DNA from 4 places in the Streptomyces sp. NPDC057249 genome. Region 2 is predicted to be linked to each of the others. Evidence: riboswitches for the same ligand, from Rfam matches in the RefSeq annotation. Region 2 holds a riboswitch; each other region holds the start of a gene.

Region 1 (4,536 bases), on a different contig from region 2:
TGGCCAGATTCATCTACTGCGGGGTTGAACGATGCGCGAGTCGGTTCAAGCTGAGGTCATGATGAGCTTCCTCGTCTCCGAGGAGCTCTCATTCCGTATCCCGGTGGAGCTCCGGTACGAAGTGTGCGATCCGTACGCGATCCGGATGACCTTCCATCTGCCCGGCGACGCCCCCGTCACCTGGGCCTTCGGCCGCGAGCTGCTGCTCGACGGCCTCAACAGCCCCAGTGGTGACGGCGATGTACACATCGCGCCGACCGAGCCGGAGGGGCTGTGCGATGTCCACATCCGGCTGCAGGTGGGCGCCGACCGTGCGCTCTTCCGGGCAGGCACGGCACCTCTTGTCGCCTTCCTCGACCGAACGGACAAGCTGGTGCCCCTCGGACAGGAGTGCACGCTGGGTGACTTCGACGGCAATCTGGAGGAGGCGCTGGGGCGCATTCTGGCCGAAGAGCAGAACGCGGGCTGAAGCGGCCCGCGGCCCGGTGGGCGTCTTGCCACTCGAACACGGCGCCTGCCGATCGGGTGAATCACGCTGTGTGGTCCGGTCACGACCGCGCCCGCCTTCGCCGTCCCCGGCCGCTCCGCACGGGTGCCGAAGCCCCGGCTTCCGCGCCGACCCCCGTGCGGTCCGCGGAGACGACCAGCGCCGCGAGGGCTGTCGTCACCGGCACGGAGGCGATCAGCCCGATCGAGCCGACGAGGGTGCGCACGATCTCTTCCGCCACCAGCTCGCTGTTGGCGACCGTTCCCACACTGCTCTGCGCGACCGTGAACAGCAGCAGGAGGGGCAGCGCGGCGCCCGCATAGGCGAGCACCAAGGTGTTGACCACGGAAGCGATGTGGTCGCGGCCGATCCTGATCCCTGCCCGGTAGAGCTGCTTCGCACTCATGCCGGGGTTCGCCTGGCGCAGCTCCCAGACCGCCGAGGTCTGGGTGACCGTGACGTCGTCGAGCACTCCCAGGGAGCCGATGATGACGCCGGCCAGCAGCAGTCCGCTCATGTCGATGTGCGGATACAGGCCGTGGATGAGGCCGGTGCTGTCGTCGGTGTTCCCGCTCAGGCTCGCCCAGCCGATGAAGAGCGAGCCGAGCAGCCCGATCAGGAGCAGTGAGATCAGGGTGCCGATGACGGCGACGGAGGTGCGGGCGGTCGGCCCGTGGCAGAGGTAGAGCGCGATCAGCATGATCGCTCCGGCCCCGACGACCGCCACCAGCAGCGGATTCGAGCCCTGCAGTATGGCCGGAAGGATGAACAGGGTCAGCACGGCGAACGACAGGGCGAGCGCCATCAGGGCCATGACCCCGCGCATCCTGCCCACGAGGACCACCGCGAGGGCGAAGATCCCGGCCAGCAGATACAAGGGGAACTTCCGGTTCACGTCCGTCACGGAGTACTGGAGGTCATGGGGCGCGGCGGGGGCGTACGCCACCACCACCCCCTGGCCCTCCCTCAGCTGCCTCGGCGCGTCCGGCTGCACGACCTCGACGAACCGGCGTCCCGCGTCGGGACCGCTGGTGACCTCGACGGTGGCCTTCTTGCAGAGGGCACCGGACGCCGGCCGTCCCTCGGGGGGCCGGGTCTCGCCGTCGACGGGAAGCTGGGCGGCGTTCACGTCCTTGCAGTCGATCTTGACGACGCTCACCACCTTTCCCTGCTGGGTCTGCCGGTCGAAACCGACACCGGTCCGTTCGTGCGCCGGCGCGCCGCCCGGCCAGAGCGCCACGAGGCCGACGAGCACGGCGGTCGCGAAGGGGATCAGCACGGCGGCGATCACCTTGCGCAGATGGGTCGAGACGGGTGCGGCCGGGCCATGGCTGTGCGTGTGCGCGTGCTGATGGCCCTGCGGTTCCGGTTCGCGATGAGGGGACGTCACCGGCCGATCATCGCAAGAAGGGAGGGGGCCCTCTGTTCAGCTCGCCCGTCCGGGGGCTAGCGTGGTGGCACCTTTGCACACGCGGGAGCTCGGAGCACCGGGCTGAGAGGGCGCTGACCGCCGTACGACCGTACGGGAGACGCTGCGCCGACCGCCGAACCTGTTACCGGGTAATGCCGGCGTAGGGAGTAGGTCTCATGACCACATCGGACACACGCACGCCTGCCTCCCATCAGGGCGACGAGGCCGGGAAGTCCATCGGCTGGCACAAGGGATACGTCCAGGGGCCGCGCCCCGACATCCGGGTGCCGGTCCGTCAGGTGCACCTGACCAACGGCAAGGACGTGACCCTGTACGACACGTCCGGGCCGTACACCGACCCCGCGGCCGAGACCGACGTCCGGCGCGGTCTCGCACCGCTCCGGGAGAACTGGATCATTGCCCGCAGCGACACCGAGGAGTACGCGGGCCGCCCCGCCCGCCCCGAGGACGACGGGCTCAAGCACACCTCGCCGCGGGGTGGGCTGCGCAATCTGGACGCGGTGTTCCCCGGCCGGCCGCGCCGCCCGCGGCGGAGCCGGGACGGCCGGCCCGTCACCCAGCTCGCGTACGCCCGCAGGGGCGAGATCACCCCGGAGATGGAGTACGTCGCCGTCCGCGAGAACGTCGCGGCGGAAGTGGTGCGCGAGGAGATCGCGGCCGGGCGTGCCGTGCTGCCCGCCAACGTCAACCACCCGGAGACCGAGCCGATGATCATCGGCAAGCGGTTCCTGGTGAAGGTCAATGCCAACATCGGCAACTCCGCGGTGACGTCCTCCATCGAGGAGGAGGTGGACAAGATGACGTGGGCGACCCGGTGGGGCGCGGACACGGTCATGGACCTTTCCACCGGCCGCAACATCCACACCACCCGTGAGTGGGTTCTTCGCAATTCACCCGTACCGATCGGAACCGTCCCGCTCTACCAGGCCCTTGAGAAGGTCGACGGGCGGGCCGAGGAACTGACGTGGGAGATCTACAAGGACACCGTCGTCGAGCAGGCCGAGCAGGGCGTGGACTACATGACGGTGCACGCCGGCGTACGCCTGCCGTATGTGCCGCTGACCGCCCGGCGCAAGACCGGCATTGTCTCCCGGGGCGGTTCGATCATGGCGGCGTGGTGCCTGGCCCACCACAAGGAGTCGTTCCTGTACGAGCACTTCGAGGAGCTCTGCGAGATCCTCGCCGCGTACGACGTCACGTACTCATTGGGCGACGGGCTGCGCCCCGGGTCGATCGCGGACGCCAACGACGAGGCGCAGTTCGCCGAACTGCGCACGCTCGGCGAACTGAACGCGGTCGCCAAGCGGTTCGGCGTGCAGACCATGATCGAAGGGCCGGGACACGTCCCGATGCACAAGATCAAGGAGAACATCGACCTTCAGCAGGAGATCTGCGAGGAGGCGCCGTTCTACACGCTCGGCCCGCTGACCACCGACATCGCGCCGGCGTACGACCACATCACCTCGGGGATCGGCGCCGCGATGATCGCCTGGTGGGGAACGGCGATGCTCTGCTACGTGACGCCCAAGGAGCATCTGGGGCTGCCGAACCGGGACGATGTGAAAACCGGGGTCATCACGTACAAGATCGCGGCCCATGCCGCCGACCTGGCCAAGGGGCACCCGGGGGCGCAGGAGTGGGACGACGCGCTGTCCGACGCCCGGTTCGAGTTCCGCTGGGAGGACCAGTTCAATCTGGCGCTCGACCCGGACACGGCGCGGGAGTTCCACGACGAGACCCTGCCGGCGGAGCCCGCGAAGACGGCGCACTTCTGCTCGATGTGCGGTCCGAAGTTCTGTTCGATGAAGATCAGTCACAGCATCACCGAGCAGTTCGGTGGCGCGGACGGTACGGAGGCGACGGCCGAGGAGGTCGCCGAAGGGATGCTCCGCAAGTCGCGTGAGTTCGCGGCGGGCGGGAACCGCGTCTATCTGCCGCTGGCCGACTGACCCGGTACGGACCGGTCGCGCACGGCTCCGGCGCCTTCCGCCGGGGCCGTGGCGTCAGTCCGGTTCGTGCTCCGGGCCGCCGAAGTCGGGGCTGCTGAAGTCCGGGCTGCTGTACGTGGGCCGAGACGCTGCCGGCGGGCCCTCGCCCGGGCCGGCGAAGTCGGGCCTGCTGTAGCCGATCTTGGGGAGGCGGCCCGTCGGGCGGTGCGGGGCGGGGACCACGGGGCCGGTGGCGGGCTCGGCGAGGGCGTCGCGCAGGAAGGGCACGATGCCCCGCTCCAGCAGCGCCTGCCGCCAGGCGTCCTTGGCGAGGGCCACCTCGTCGGGCAGGCGTTCGCGGGCTTCCCGGGCCGACAGGGAGGTCGAGCCGTTGCGCAGGGCGGCGACGAGCAGACCGATGGCGGCGACGAGGATGGCGGCGGCCGTGGCGGCGGCGAAGAACCAGCCCGCGTCCACCATGGGGCCGGCGAACGCCGGTGGTGGGTCCAGCATCTTCAGGAGGTAGCCGACCAGCAGGAATATGACCGCCGCGGTGCCCGCCAGCATCGGCGCCAGGACGGTGACGACCGCTCCTATCCCGGCACCCGACTGGTCGAGGCCGTCCGGCGACGGGCCGGCAGCCGTGTCCCGCGAGGGGGCGCGTGCTTCGTCACGGGCCTTCACGTACT
Region 2 (4,536 bases):
CCCCGAGGCCGAGGTGGAGCGCGCCCTGCGCACCCCTGCCCGCGAGCAGATCCAGCAGGAGGCCGACCGGGCCACGTACGAACGGCGCGCCGTGGCCGTCGAGCGCGAGCGGACCATCGCCGAGAACGAGCTCGCCAGCCAGATCGAGCTCGCCCGGCGCGAGGAACAGCTGGTCGAGCAGCGCGGCACCAACGCCCGCCGCGAGGCCGAGGAGAGCGCCGCCGCCGACGGGGTGCGCGCCGAGGCGGAGGCCGCCCGCACGGTGCGGCTGGCGGGCGCCGAGGCCGAGGCGGCCCGGCAGGTGGGCGCGGCACGCGCCGAGGCCCAGGCGGCCTGGCTGCGGGCGCACGGCGAGGTGGAGGCCGCGACGCTGCACGCCCTGGCGGCCACCCGGCTCGCCGAGAACCTGCCGCACATCGACAGCCTCACCCTGTCACCGGACGTCCTCACGGGCCTGCTCAGCAAGCTGGGCCGGCCGGAGACCGGGGCATGAGCCTGGCCCCGCGGGCGGTCCTGGTCCACCGCACCACGGAGTACGAGGAGCTGCTCGCCCGCCACGGCACGCACGGTCAGGCCGCGTTCGTCCTGGCCGCGCGGGGCCGGTCCATCGAGGAGGTGGCCCGCCGGCACGAGCGGACCCGGCAGGCCCTGGCGGAGGTGGCGGCGGCCGTCCCGCTCACCTGGCGGCACTGCCGGGTGGAGCGGGCCGACCTGGACCGGTTCCTGTTCGCGCCCGAGGACGTGGTGGTGGTCGTCGGGCAGGACGGCCTCGTCGCCAACGCCGCGAAGTACCTCGCCGGTCAGCCGGTCATCGGCATCGACACCGATCCGGGCCGCAACCCCGGCGTCCTGGTGCGCCACCGGCCGGCCGACGCGGGGGCGCTGATGCGGGCGGCCGTGGCGCCGGACGGGCGGGCCGACGCGCTGACGATGGTGGAGGCGGTGGCCGACGACACACAGCGGCTGCTCGCCCTGAACGAGGTCTACCTCGGCCCGCCGGGCCACCAGACGGCCCGCTACCGGCTCGGGCCCGACACGGCGGACTCCCCCGCCGAGCCGCAGGCGTCCTCCGGCGTTCTCGTCGGCACCGGCACCGGGGCGACCGGCTGGCTGCGCTCGCTCTGGCAGGAGCGCCGCAGCACCCTCCCGCTGCCCGGGCCCGCCGATCCCCGGCTGCTCTGGTTCGTCCGGGAGGCGTGGCCCTCGCCGTCGACCGGTACGTCGTTCGTCTCGGGCGAGCTGGGGCCCGGGCAGGGGCTGCGGCTGACCGTGGAGTCGGACCGCGTGGTGGTGTTCGGCGACGGCATGGAGGCGGACGCGCTGGAGCTGACCTGGGGGCAGAGCGTACGGCTCGGCGTCTCGGAGACCGCGCTGCGGCTGGCGGTCTGAGCGCGGGGGCGGACGCGGCACCCCCGTAGGCTCGGACGCCCGAACGCCCTCCGGAGGAGCCTCATGACCGCCGAGAACCCGCTCGCCCCCTCCCGTAACACCCGGCCGCCCCAGGCCCAGGCCGCGCTGGGAGTCGGCGTCGTCGTACAGGACGCGCAGGGCCGGATTCTGCTCGGCCGGCACCACAGCGGCACCTGGGAACTGCCCGGCGGCAAGGTCGACCCGGTGCCGGAGTCCGTCGCGGCGGCGGCCGTGCGGGAACTGCGCGAGGAGACCGGGCTGGCCGTCCCCGAGGAGGAGGTCACCGTCTTCGCCATGCTCCACGACGCCCTCGGCGGGATCAACCGCGTGACGATGGCCGCCTTGGTGCGCGTGGACACCGGTACGGCGCGGGTGACCGAACCGCACCTGATCAGCACCTGGGAGTGGACCCCGCTCGACGCGCTCCCGTCGCCGCTCTTCGACCCGTCCGCGCAGATCCTCGCGACCTGGCGACCGGACCTCGGCATCCCGCACCCGCCCGTGCACCGGCTCCCCCTCGCGCCGAAGATCCCCAGGTGAGCACCTAACCGAATTAATCGTTTGCCTAGAGGGCATAGGCAGAGTTAGCTTCGTGGGCATGAAGGCCCTGACCGAGCAGGACATCCGCTCATCGTTCGTGAATTGCTCCAAGGGGGAAGCCAAGCGTCTGCCGCTCCCCCGCGACTTCGAGGAGCTGCCGTGGGACGACCTCGACTTCCTCGGCTGGCGCGACCTGTCCGCGCCGGGACGCAGCTACATCGTCACCGAGCACGCGGGCGAACCCGCCGGGATCTCACTGCGCTTCCCGTCCCAGCAGCGCGGCTTCCTGCACCGGAGCATGTGCTCGCTCTGCCTGACCACGCACCCGGGCAGCGGGGTCTCCCTGATGACCGCCCGCAAGACCGGCCCCGCCGGGCGTGACGGCAATTCGGTCGGCCTGTACATGTGCACCGACCTGGCCTGCTCGCTGTACGTGCGCGGGAAGAAGGCGGTGGCCTCGGGGGCTCGGTTCAAGGAGAGCCTGAGCACGGAGGAGCAGATCGCCCGCACGGTCGACAACCTCCACGCGTTCGTGACGAAGCTCTTCAGCTGAGCCGGACCGGCCCCCGCGACGACGACATCGCGCGGGCCGGCGCTATTCTGGCCGCCACACCGGACACGGGGTGCCCCGTACGAGGGCTGAGATCACACCCGTCGAACCTGAACCAGTTAGCACTGGCGGAGGGATGTCTCCATGTCGTTGCCGCATGCCCAGGACGAGCGCGCCGCTTTCGGCGGGCGCATGCCCACCGCCGCCGGCGATCTGCGCATCGAGGCGCATGGCATAGCCCCGGTCCCCGAGGACCGCCGTTACGGCCGGGCGGGCCGGCTGTTCACCGTCTGGTTCGCCCCCAACCTGACCATGACCGGAGTCTTCACCGGCACCGTCGGCATCGCGCTCGGCCTGGACTTCGCGACGGCCCTCGCCGCCGTCGTGCTGGGCACCCTCGTCGGGGCCGCGCCGACCGCGTATCTGGGCACCTGGGGCAGCCGCACCGGCTCCGGCCAGCTGCCGCTCGCCCGGCTGGCGTTCGGGCCGGGCGTGGTCCTGCCGGGCGCGCTGCAATGGCTGTCGTCCATCGCCTGGGACGCCCTGATCGGCCTGTTCGGCGGGGACGCGCTGGCGCAGCTGTGCGGCTGGCCGTTCTGGCTGGGTGTCCTGGTCATGATGGCCGCTCAGGGCGCGCTCGGGGTGCTGGGTTACGAGGTGATCCACCGGCTCCAGACCGTGATGACGTTCGCGCTGGCCACGGCCTTCGCGGTGCTCGCCACGAAGCTCCTGCGCGGGGTGGACCCGGTGACCACCTCGACCGCGCACGGCGCGGACCGGGCCGGGGCGTTCGTCCTGACCTGCACCATCGCCCTGAGTCTGGCGCTGTCCTGGGCGCCCTACGCGAGTGACTTCAGCCGCTACCTGCCGCGCGACACGTCCCGGGCGCGCATGTTCTGGTGCACGCTGGGCGGGGTCAGCACGTCCTTCGTGGCGGTCCAGACGATCGGGCTGTGGGGGGCCTCGGTCTTCACGGACCAGACCGCGCGCGGCGTGGACTCACTGCTCGGCGGGGGCGCGCTCGGGGCGTTCGGGCTGCTCGCGGTGGCGCTGGCCGCGCTGTGCAGCAACGCGATGAACGACTACAGCGGTTCGCTCGCGTTGCAGACGATGGGGGTGCGCCTGCCGCGCCCGGTGGCCGCCGCGCTCGCCGCCGCCCTGGGGTTCCCGCTGGTGCTGTGGATGCACGCGGCGGACACGACGGCCCGCTTCCAGAACGTGCTGCTTCTCGTCGGCTACTGGATTCCCGGCTTCGTGGCGATCGTGTCCGTGGACTGGCTGGTCCGCGCCCGGGCCCGGCGGGGCGCCCCCGTCGACCTCGCGGCCGAGCACGCCCGGCCGCGCCCGTGGTGGCCGGCGCTCGCCGCGTTCGCCGCGGCCTTCGCGGCGGCGGTGCCGTTCATGAGCACCGGCCTGTACGTGGGCCCGGTGGCCGAGGCGCTGCACGGGGCGGACCTGGCCTACGGGGTGGCGTTCCTCGCGGCGCTCGTGGTGTACGCCCCGCTGCGGACGCGCGGGGCGCGCTGACCCTCCCGCCGGTCCGCACCGGGCCTCAACCGCCTTGCCCGTCAGCGGTATTGACCCCGATGAAACACTTCAATAGTTTCAGTATCTTCGACTCACACGGTACTCCCGCGAAATGGGGCCCCGATGACCGACGACACTGCGACCGCCACTTTCACCACGCGCGCCCCGGCGACCGGCGAGCGCATCGCCGAGCATCCGGTGGACGGGCCGGGCCGGGTCGGCGGGGCCGTCGCCCGCGCACGGGAAGCACAGCGGTCCTGGGCCGCACTGCCCGCCGCCCGGCGCCGCGCCCATCTGCTCCGCTGGAAGAGGGAGATCGCGGCCGAGCTGGAGACGGTGGCCCGCGCCATCTCCGAGGAGACCGGGAAACCGGCCGGCGACGCGGCGCTGGAGGTGGTGCTCACGCTGGAGCACCTGGCCTGGGCCGCTCGCAACGCGGAACGCGTGCTGCGCCGGCGGAAGGTGGGCACCGGGGTGTTCACGGTGCACCAGCGGGCGACGCTGGCGCA
Region 3 (4,536 bases), on a different contig from region 2:
GCCCTCCGCATGTCGCGGTAGAGGGTCAGCGCCCGGCGGCGGGTCCACAGGAGCCAGACACAGAACGCCGCCACGAAGACGGCGAAGAACAGGGAGTACCCGAGGGCCCCGCCGGTGAAGCCCAGGACGAGCAGACCGACCGCGATCAGGCCCATGGCGCCCAGCCAGTACGGCAGCCACCGCTCACCCCGCTCGATCTTCCCCAGCTGATCGTCGACGAGACGCCGCATCACGGCCCGTTCCCGCGGGTCGCGCGGCACCTCGTGGTGGCGGATCTTGCGCAGGAGGCCGGCGATGGCGCCCGGGGAGGCGCCCGTGACCCGGCTCATGCGCCGCCGCTGGAGAACGATGGCCACCATCGCGACGACGGTGAAAACGGCCCCCTGGACCAGCCACATGGCCGGGGGATCGTCGTGGCGTAACAGCGCGTTCAGGCCCACGCCGAGTCCGAAGACCAGCAGGCCCTGGCCGACCAGGCTGTCGTTGAACCAGTGCTTGACGGTGTGCACGGCATCTACCTCCTACGGCGGCTGCGGAACTCCCTGTGGTGGCCCGGTTACCCCGTAAGGTGCGCCTCACCGCGACGCACAGGGGCACCTCCGCGCGTCTGCGACACTGGAAGAACCATGCCTAAGCCCGGAGAACTCACTTTCGTCGCGCCCCGCGGAGCCAAGAAGCCGCCGCGGCACCTCGCCGACCTCACGCCCGCCGAGCGCAGGGAGGCCGTCGCCGCGATCGGCGAGAAGCCGTTCCGCGCCCAGCAGCTCTCGCAGCACTACTTCGCGCGGTACGCGCACGACCCGGCCGAGTGGACCAACATCCCGGCCGGCTCCCGGGACAAGCTCGCCGAGGCGATGTTCCCCGACCTGATGTCCGTCGTCCGGCACATCAGCTGCGACGACGACACCACCCGCAAGACCCTGTGGAAGCTGCACGACGGGACCCTGGTGGAGTCCGTCCTGATGCGCTACCCGGAGCGGGTCACGATGTGCATCTCCTCGCAGGCCGGCTGCGGGATGAACTGCCCGTTCTGCGCGACCGGGCAGGCCGGACTCGACCGCAACCTGTCGACCGCGGAGATCGTCCACCAGATCGTGGACGGCATGCGCGCGCTGCGCGACGGCGAGGTCCCCGGCGGGCCGGCCCGGCTCTCCAACATCGTGTTCATGGGTATGGGCGAGCCGCTGGCCAACTACAACCGCGTCGTCGGCGCGATCCGCCGGCTGACCGACCCCGAGCCCGACGGCCTCGGCCTCTCGCAGCGCGGGATCACCGTGTCGACCGTCGGCCTGGTCCCCGCCATGCTGAGGTTCGCCGACGAGGGCTTCAAGTGCCGCCTCGCGGTCTCGCTGCACGCCCCGGACGACGAGCTGCGCGACACCCTCGTGCCGGTGAACACCCGGTGGAAGGTGCGCGAGGTGCTGGACGCCGCGTGGGAGTACGCCGAGAAGTCCGGCCGCCGTATCTCCATCGAGTACGCCCTGATCCGCGACATCAACGACCAGGCGTGGCGGGGTGACCTGCTGGGCCGCCTCCTCAAGGGCAAGCGGGTGCACGTCAACCTCATCCCGCTGAACCCGACGCCCGGCTCCAAGTGGACCGCTTCGCGGCCGGAGGACGAGCGGGCGTTCGTGGAGGCCATCGCGAGCCACGGCGTGCCGGTCACCGTCCGCGACACCCGGGGCCAGGAGATCGACGGCGCCTGCGGACAGCTGGCGGCCTCCGAGCGCTGAGGGAGCGGGGTCCCGGACACCCGGGGCCCCGGCCGAAAACGGCCGTGTAGCCTGGGGCCGAAATCAACTGCATATTCCGACAGGGGAGCGCCACAGCGCTGAGAGTGCGGCACCGAGGACAGGTTGGCCGCAGACCCTCTGAACCTCGCCCGGGTCATTCCGGGTAGGAAGTTCGGACCATACTCAAGCTGTTGCGCCCTGCCCGCTTCCGGCTCCGGCCGGTGTGCGGGCGGGGCCGCGTCTCTTCCTGGTCACTCCAGGAGGAATCACACATGAGCACCACCCAGAAGGCCGCGGTCGCGGCCGTCGCCGCCGCGCTCGGCGTCACCGCGCTGGCCGGCTGCGGAAGTTCCGACGACCCGGCGTCCGGTTCCGGTTCCGGTTCCACCAAGGGGTCCGGTTCCAAGACCGTCACCCTGGTCAGCCACGACTCCTTCAACGCCTCCAAGGACGTCCTGAAGGAGTTCACCCGGGAGACCGGCTACACCGTCAAGGTCCTCGAGAGCGGGGACGCGGGCGCCGCCCTGAACCAGGAGATCCTGACCAAGGGCTCCCCGCGCGGCGACGTGTTCTTCGGCGTCGACAACACCCTGCTCTCGCGCGCCCTGGACAACGGCCTGTTCACCCCGTACGAGGCCAAGGGCCTGGACCGGGTCCCGGCCGATGTCCAGCTGGACGCGGACAAGCACCGGGTCACCCCGGTCGACACCGGCGACATCTGCGTCAACTACGACAAGAAGTACTTCGCCGACAAGAAGCTCGCACCGCCGAAGACCTTCGCCGACCTGGCGAAGCCCGCGTACAAGGACCTGCTGGTCACCGAGAACGCCGCGACCTCCTCGCCCGGCCTCGGCTTCCTCCTCGGCACCGTCGCCACCTTCGGCGAGGACGGCTACCAGGACTACTGGAAGAAGCTCAAGGACAACGGCGTCAAGGTCGTGGACGGCTGGGAGCAGGCGTACAACGAGGAGTTCTCCGGCTCGGCCGGCGGCAAGAAGGCCAAGGCCGACCGCCCGCTCGTCGTCAGTTACGCCTCCAGCCCGCCCGTCGAGGTGCTGTACGCGGACCCGCAGCCCAAGACCGCGCCGACCGGGGTCGCCACCGGGACGTGCTTCCGCCAGATCGAGTTCGCCGGTCTGCTGGACGGCGCGAAGAACGAGGCGGGCGGCAAGGCGCTGCTGGACTTCCTGATCGGGAAGAAGTTCCAGGAGGACATGCCGCTCACCATGTTCGTCAGCCCGGTCGCGAAGGACGCGAAGGTGCCCGAGCTCTTCACGAAGTTCGGTGCCACCGCCGACAAGCCGGCGACCGTCGCCCCGGACGCCATCGCCGAGAACCGTGAGCAGTGGGTCCAGTCGTGGTCCTCGCTCGTAGTGAAGTAGCGAAGACCCCCGTACGCGGCCCGGGCGCGCGCGGGAGGTCCGCACGCGCCCGGGCCCGGCGCGCGGCCGCGGTGCGGCTCGGCCTGATGGCCGTGCCCGTCGCGTTCTTCGCCCTGTTCTTCGCCTACCCGGTCGCCGCGATCGTGGGACGGGGGCTCAAGGCGGACGGCGTCTGGCAGTTCGGCCGGTTCGGCGAGGTGCTGGCCCGGCCGGAGATCCGGGACGTCCTCTGGTTCACGCTGTGGCAGGCGCTCGCCTCGACCGCGCTGACCCTGCTGATCGCGCTGCCCGGCGCGTATGTCTTCGCCCGGTTCGACTTCCCCGGCAAGCAGGTGCTGCGGGCCGTGGTCACCGTCCCGTTCGTGCTGCCGACCGTCGTCGTGGGCACCGCCTTCCTCGCGCTGCTCGGGCGGGGCGGGCTGCTGGACGAGCTGTGGGGCGTACGGCTCGACACCACCGTGTGGGCGATCCTGCTGGCCCACGTGTTCTTCAACTACGCGGTCGTCGTCCGCACCGTCGGAGGGCTCTGGGCGCAGCTCGACCCGCGCCAGGAAGAGGCCGCCCGGGTGCTCGGCGCGAGCCGGTTCACCGCCTGGCGGCGCGTCACGCTGCCCGCGCTCGCCCCGGCCGTGGCCGCCGCCGCCCTGATGGTCTTCCTCTTCACCTTCACCTCCTTCGGGGTCGTACAGATCCTCGGCGGCCCCGGCTTCTCCACGCTGGAGGTGGAGATCTACCGGCAGACCGCGCAGCTGCTCGCCCTGCCCACGGCCGCCGTGCTGACGCTCGTGCAGTTCGCCGCCGTCGGCGCGATCCTCGCCGTGCACGCCTGGACCGTACGCCGCAGGGAGCGCGCGCTGAAGCTGGTCGACCCGGCGACGACCGCGCGCAGGCCGCACGGGGCCGGGCAGTGGACCCTGCTCGCCGGGGTCCTGCTGAGCGTGCTGCTGCTGGTCCTGCTGCCGCTCGCGGTCCTCGTGGAACGCTCGCTGGGCGGCTCCGGCCTCGCCTACTACCGCGCGCTGACCTCGGCGGACGCCAACAGCGGTACGTTCCTGGTCGCGCCGGTCGAGGCCATCGGGAACTCGCTGCGCTACGCCCTCGTCGCGACCCTGATCGCCCTCGTCGTCGGCGGGCTCGCCGCCGCCGCGCTCACCCGGCGGGCGGGCCGGCTCGTCCGGGGCTTCGACGCGCTGCTGATGCTGCCGTTGGGGGTCTCCGCGGTCACCGTCGGCTTCGGCTTCCTGATCACCCTGGACAAGCCGCCGCTGGACCTCCGTACCTCCTGGATTCTGGTGCCGCTCGCCCAGGCACTGGTCGGGGTGCCCTTCGTCGTACGGACCATGCTGCCGGTGCTGCGGGCGGTGGACTCCCGGCTGCGCGAGGCGGCGGCGGTGCTCGGGGCCTCGCCCCTGCGGGCCTGG
Region 4 (4,536 bases), on a different contig from region 2:
GTCGGCGACCTTGACCCGGCCGTCGTCCCCGATCAGCACGTTCTCCGGCTTCATGTCGCGGTGCACGAAGCCCGCCCGGTGCGCCGCGCCGAGGGCGGCGAGCACCGACTCCAGGATGTCCAGCGCGGCCCGCGGCCGGAGCGCGCCGCGCTCGGTCAGCACGTCGCGCAGCGTGCACCCGGCGACGTACTCCATGGCCAGGTAGACGTACTGGCCCTGGGCGCCCTGGTCGAAGACCCCGACCACGTTGGGGTGGGCGAGATGCGCCACCGACTTGGCCTCGCGGATGAAGCGCTCGACGAACGAGGCGTCGGTCGCCAGCGCCGGGTGCATCACCTTGAGGGCGAGCACCCGGTCGAGCCGCATGTCCATGGCCCGGTAGACCGTGGCCATGCCGCCCACGGCGATGCGGGCATCGACGCGGTAGCGGCCGTCGAGCAGCTGCCCGACGAGGGGGTCCTGGAGGGTCGTATCCACCATGCGAGTCTACGAGCCGCCGCGGACAGGCCCGCCGCGGCGGAGCGAACCCGGCGCAGGACTGCAGCCGAGCCGTGACAGGCGCGTGTCAGAACGCCGGCCGCTCCGGATCGAGCACCGCCCGTCCGGCGGCCGGCGACGACGCCTCCGCGAAGTGGCGGCGCGGGATGCGCCCGGCCCGGTACGCGAGCCGCCCGCCCGCCACCGCGTGCCGCATCGCGGCGGCCATCAGCTCCGGCTCCTGGGCCCGGGTCACCGCCGAGGCGAGCATCACCGCCGAGCACCCCAGCTCCATCGCGAGCGCCGCGTCCGACGCGGTCCCGGCGCCGGCGTCCAGGATCACCGGCACCCCGGCCCGCTCGGCGATCAGCTGGAAGTTGTGCGGGTTGCGGATGCCCAGGCCCGAGCCGATGGGGGAGCCGAGCGGCATGACCGCCGCGCACCCCACGTCCTCCAGCTTCCGGGCCAGGACCGGGTCGTCGTTGGTGTACGGCAGCACCGTGAACCCGTCGTCCACCAGGATCTCGGCGGCGTCCAGCAGCTCGACCGGGTCGGGCAGCAGGGTCCGCTCGTCCGCCACCACCTCCAGCTTGACCCAGTCCGTGCCCAGGGCCTCGCGGGCCAGCCGGGCGGTGAGCACGGCCTCCCCGGCGGTGTAGCAGCCGGCGGTGTTCGGCAGCACCCGGATGGACAGCTTCCGCAGCACGGAGAGCACCGAGCCCTGCACGGACGGGTCGAGGCGGCGCATCGCGACGGTGGTCAGCTCCGTGCCGGACGCGATCAGCGACCGCTCCAGCACGTCCAGGCTGGGCGCCCCGCCGGTGCCCATGATCAGCCGGGAGGTGAACCCGGTACCGCCGAGGGTGAACAGGTCGTCGGACACCGTCAGCCTCCCTGGACCGCGGTCAGGACCTCGACCCGGTCGCCGTCGGTGAGCGCGGCGGCGGACCACTGGCCGCGCGGCACCACGGTCTCGTTGAGCGCGGCGGCCACCCCCGTCGGCGCGTCGGTCAGCGTCGCGACCAGGGCGTCCAGGGTGGTGCCCGGCGCGACGGCGGCCGGTGCGCCGTTCACGGACACGGTGAGCGGGGTGGGCTCGGTCATGCGGGCTGCTCCTGGGGTGCGGGGGCCGGGGCGAACCGGCCGGGGGAGAAGGGGCGGGCCGCCTCGGGCAGCTCGCCGTCGGCCAGCAGCGACGCCATGGCGTCCCCGGTGGCGGGGGTGAGCAGCACGCCGTTGCGGCCGTGGCCGGTGGCGAGGTGGAGGCCGGGCAGTGCGGTGCGGCCGAGCAGCGGGGCGTTGTCGGGGGACGCGGGGCGCAGGCCCGCGCGGGTCTCGGTGAGCGGCAGCTCGGTGATGCCGGGCACCAGCTCGTGGGCGTCGCGCAGCAGCTCGTAGACCCCGCCCGCCGTGACGGTGGTGTCCCAGCCCATCTCCTCGGTGGTGGCGCCGACGACCAGCTCACCGTTCTCGCGCGGCACGAGATAGACGTGGCTGCCCCGGACCACCGCGCGCACGGTGCGCGAGAGGAAGGGGGCGTACGCCGGGGGCACGGTCAGGCGCAGCACCTGGCCCTTGACCGGGCGCACCGGTGGCAGGACGCGGGCGGGCACCCCGGCGAGCCGGCCGCTGAGGCTGCCCCCGGCCAGGACGACCTGGCCGGCGGCCACCTCCGTACCGTCGTCGAGCACGGCCCCCGCGGCCCGGTCCGCGACCACGGACAGGCGGTCGGCGCGGCGGCGGTGGAAGACCACGCCGGCCCGTTCGCACGCGGTGAGCAGCGCGGCGGCGAGGCGGCGCGGGTCGACCTGGTGGTCGCCGTCCACCCGGAGGCCGCCGCGGACGCCCGGGGCGAGCATCGGTTCCAGGCGGCGGCACTCGCGCCCGGTCAGCCACTCCGACTCCAGGCCCGAGCGGCGTTGCAGCTCGTGGAGTTCGCGCAGATGGGCGCGGTCGTCGGCGTCGAGCGCGACGGCCAGGGTGCCGCAGGCGCGGAAGCCGATGTCCTGCCCGCTCGCCTCCTCCAGCTCGGCCGTGAACGACGGGTAGCGCCGGGCGGAAAAGAGGTTGAGCCCGAGCAGCGTCTCCTCGCCGTAGTGCAGTTCGGTGACGGCGGCCAGCATCCCGGCCGCCACCCGGGCCGCTCCGCCGCCCGGCTCGGGGTCGGCGAGCGCGGTGGACAGGCCGAGCCGCGCGGCCCGCCAGGCGGTCACCAGACCGATGACTCCGCCCCCGATGACGAGGACGTCGGACCCTTCGGTGGGATGGGTGCGCATGGGCGTCCAGCCCCTCCCTTCGCCGGCATGACCCGGATCAGGTTCGTACGGTCGGAGGCCGCCAGCCTCCCTCTCAGCCCGGTGCGCCCGGGCTCCCGCGTGTCTTACGGGGCCACCCTAAACCCCGTCCCCCCGGGGCCGGACGGGGCGCCCTTTCCTGACGCTCGGTCAGCTACGTAAGGTGGGCGGGTGAGCGAGCAGCAGAGGGCAGAGCGGACGGAACGCCGGGTCGTCGTCGCGGGCGCGGGCATGGCGGGTGTGCAGACCGCCGTCGCCCTGCGGGAACAGGGCTTCGCCGGACCCGTCACGCTGATCGGCGCCGAACCCCACCAGCCCTACGACCGGCCCCCGCTGTCCAAGGCGGTGCTGCTCGGCAAGGCCGAGGAGTCCGCCTTCGACATCGACTTCGAGGCGCTGGGCATCGCCCTGCGGCTGGGCTGCGAGGTCACCGGGGTGCGCGCCGGCGACCACGAGCTGGACACCTCCCAGGGCCCGGTCCCCTACGACGTCCTGGTCCTCGCCACCGGTGCCGAACCCGTCGCCCTGCCCGGCTCCGACGGCGTCCCCGGCGTCCATCTGCTGCGCACCCTGGACGACGCGGCCCGGCTGCGGCCCGTCCTGGAAGCGGGGCACCCGGTCGTGGTCGTCGGGGCCGGCTGGATCGGCGCCGAGTTCGCCACCGCCGCCCGCGCCGCCGGCTGCGAGGTCACCGTCGTGGAGGCCGCGGACCGCCCCCTGGCCGGCGCCCTGCCCGCCGAGGTCGCCGCCCCGATGGCCGCCTGGTACGAGGAGAGCGGCGCCCGGCTCCTCACCGGCGCCCGGGTCGCCCGCGTCGAGCCCGGCACGGTGGTCCTCGCCGACGGGCGCACCCTCCCGGCCGGCGCGGTCGTCGTCGGCATCGGCGCCCGCCCCGCCACCGGCTGGCTCGCCGGCTCCGGCATCGCGCTCGGGCCGGAGGGCTCGGTGACCGCCGACGCCGCGCTGCGCACCTCGCTGCCCGATGTGTACGCGGTCGGCGACTGCGCCTCCTTCCCCTCGGCCCGCTACGGCACCCGGCTGGTCGTCCACCACTGGGACAACGCCCTCCAGGGGCCCAGGACCGCCGCCGCCCACATCGCCGCCGGCGGGGACGCGGCGGACGTCCCGCCCTACGACCCGGTGCCCTACTTCTGGTCCGAGCAGTTCGGCCGGTTCGTGCAGTACGCCGGACACCACGCGGACGCGGACACCCTGCTGTGGCGCGGCGATCCGGCCGGGCCCGCCTGGTCGGTGTGCTGGCTGCGCGACGGCGCCCTGGTCGCGGTGCTCGCGGTCGGCCGCCCGCGCGACCTGGCCCAGGGGCGCCGGCTCGTCGAGGCGGGGGCCCGGCTCGACGCGGAGCGGGCCGCGGACCCCTCCGTCCCGCTGAAGTCGGCGGTTCTGCCGCAACGGCCCGGGACCTGAAGGGCCGAGTCCGGGTTTCGGCTGTCAGTCCGGGATGGCAGGCTTGTCCCGTGACCGAGATTGACGCAAAGATCGATGCTCTCGTCCCTGCCTGGCTCCACCTGCCCGACATCGCGGAAATGCTCGATGTCGAGGTGACGCGTGTGCGGCAGCTGGTCAAGGAGGGCCAGCTCATCGCCGTACGCCGTGGGGAGAACCGGGCGCTTCAGGTGCCCGCCGCCTTCATCGACGGCGACAAGGTGGTCAAGGGCCTCTCCGGGACCCTGACGCTCCTGAAGGACGACGGCTTCTCCGACGAGGAGATGCTCGAATGGCTCTTCACCCCCGACCCGACCCTGCC

Evidence for each region. A riboswitch is a leader RNA that binds a small molecule or an ion and turns the genes downstream of it on or off. The one in region 2 is predicted to bind thiamine pyrophosphate.
Region 1: linked by a shared signal. The riboswitch ahead of thiC (phosphomethylpyrimidine synthase ThiC) and the one ahead of ACFUJY_RS21125 (purine-cytosine permease family protein) in region 2 are both predicted to bind thiamine pyrophosphate.
Region 3: linked by a shared signal. The riboswitch ahead of ACFUJY_RS19985 (thiamine ABC transporter substrate binding subunit) and the one ahead of ACFUJY_RS21125 (purine-cytosine permease family protein) in region 2 are both predicted to bind thiamine pyrophosphate.
Region 4: linked by a shared signal. The riboswitch ahead of thiO (glycine oxidase ThiO) and the one ahead of ACFUJY_RS21125 (purine-cytosine permease family protein) in region 2 are both predicted to bind thiamine pyrophosphate.

What each region holds. Positions count from the first base shown of each region.
Region 1 is NZ_JBHUXS010000001.1:576,192-580,727, forward strand. Features, by position in the region: gene ACFUJY_RS02770 (SsgA family sporulation/cell division regulator) at 32-469, shown strand; gene ACFUJY_RS02775 (YibE/F family protein) at 549-1,877, opposite strand; TPP riboswitch at 1,949-2,082, shown strand; gene thiC (phosphomethylpyrimidine synthase ThiC) at 2,075-3,868, shown strand; gene ACFUJY_RS02785 (hypothetical protein) at 3,923-4,536, opposite strand, start outside.
Region 2 is NZ_JBHUXS010000011.1:22,347-26,882, reverse strand. Features, by position in the region: gene ACFUJY_RS21145 (SPFH domain-containing protein) at 1-493, shown strand, start outside; gene ACFUJY_RS21140 (hypothetical protein) at 490-1,389, shown strand; gene ACFUJY_RS21135 (NUDIX hydrolase) at 1,453-1,950, shown strand; gene ACFUJY_RS21130 (FBP domain-containing protein) at 2,009-2,503, shown strand; TPP riboswitch at 2,560-2,654, shown strand; gene ACFUJY_RS21125 (purine-cytosine permease family protein) at 2,645-4,027, shown strand; gene ACFUJY_RS21120 (aldehyde dehydrogenase family protein) at 4,151-4,536, shown strand, end outside.
Region 3 is NZ_JBHUXS010000010.1:79,560-84,095, reverse strand. Features, by position in the region: gene ACFUJY_RS19995 (hypothetical protein) at 1-509, opposite strand, end outside; gene rlmN (23S rRNA (adenine(2503)-C(2))-methyltransferase RlmN) at 627-1,733, shown strand; TPP riboswitch at 1,805-1,921, shown strand; gene ACFUJY_RS19985 (thiamine ABC transporter substrate binding subunit) at 2,006-3,115, shown strand; gene ACFUJY_RS19980 (ABC transporter permease) at 3,202-4,536, shown strand, end outside.
Region 4 is NZ_JBHUXS010000006.1:344,422-348,957, reverse strand. Features, by position in the region: gene pknB (Stk1 family PASTA domain-containing Ser/Thr kinase) at 1-477, opposite strand, end outside; gene ACFUJY_RS14400 (thiazole synthase) at 566-1,360, opposite strand; gene thiS (sulfur carrier protein ThiS) at 1,363-1,581, opposite strand; gene thiO (glycine oxidase ThiO) at 1,578-2,753, opposite strand; TPP riboswitch at 2,751-2,862, opposite strand; gene ACFUJY_RS14385 (NAD(P)/FAD-dependent oxidoreductase) at 2,943-4,196, shown strand; gene ACFUJY_RS14380 (Rv2175c family DNA-binding protein) at 4,247-4,536, shown strand, end outside.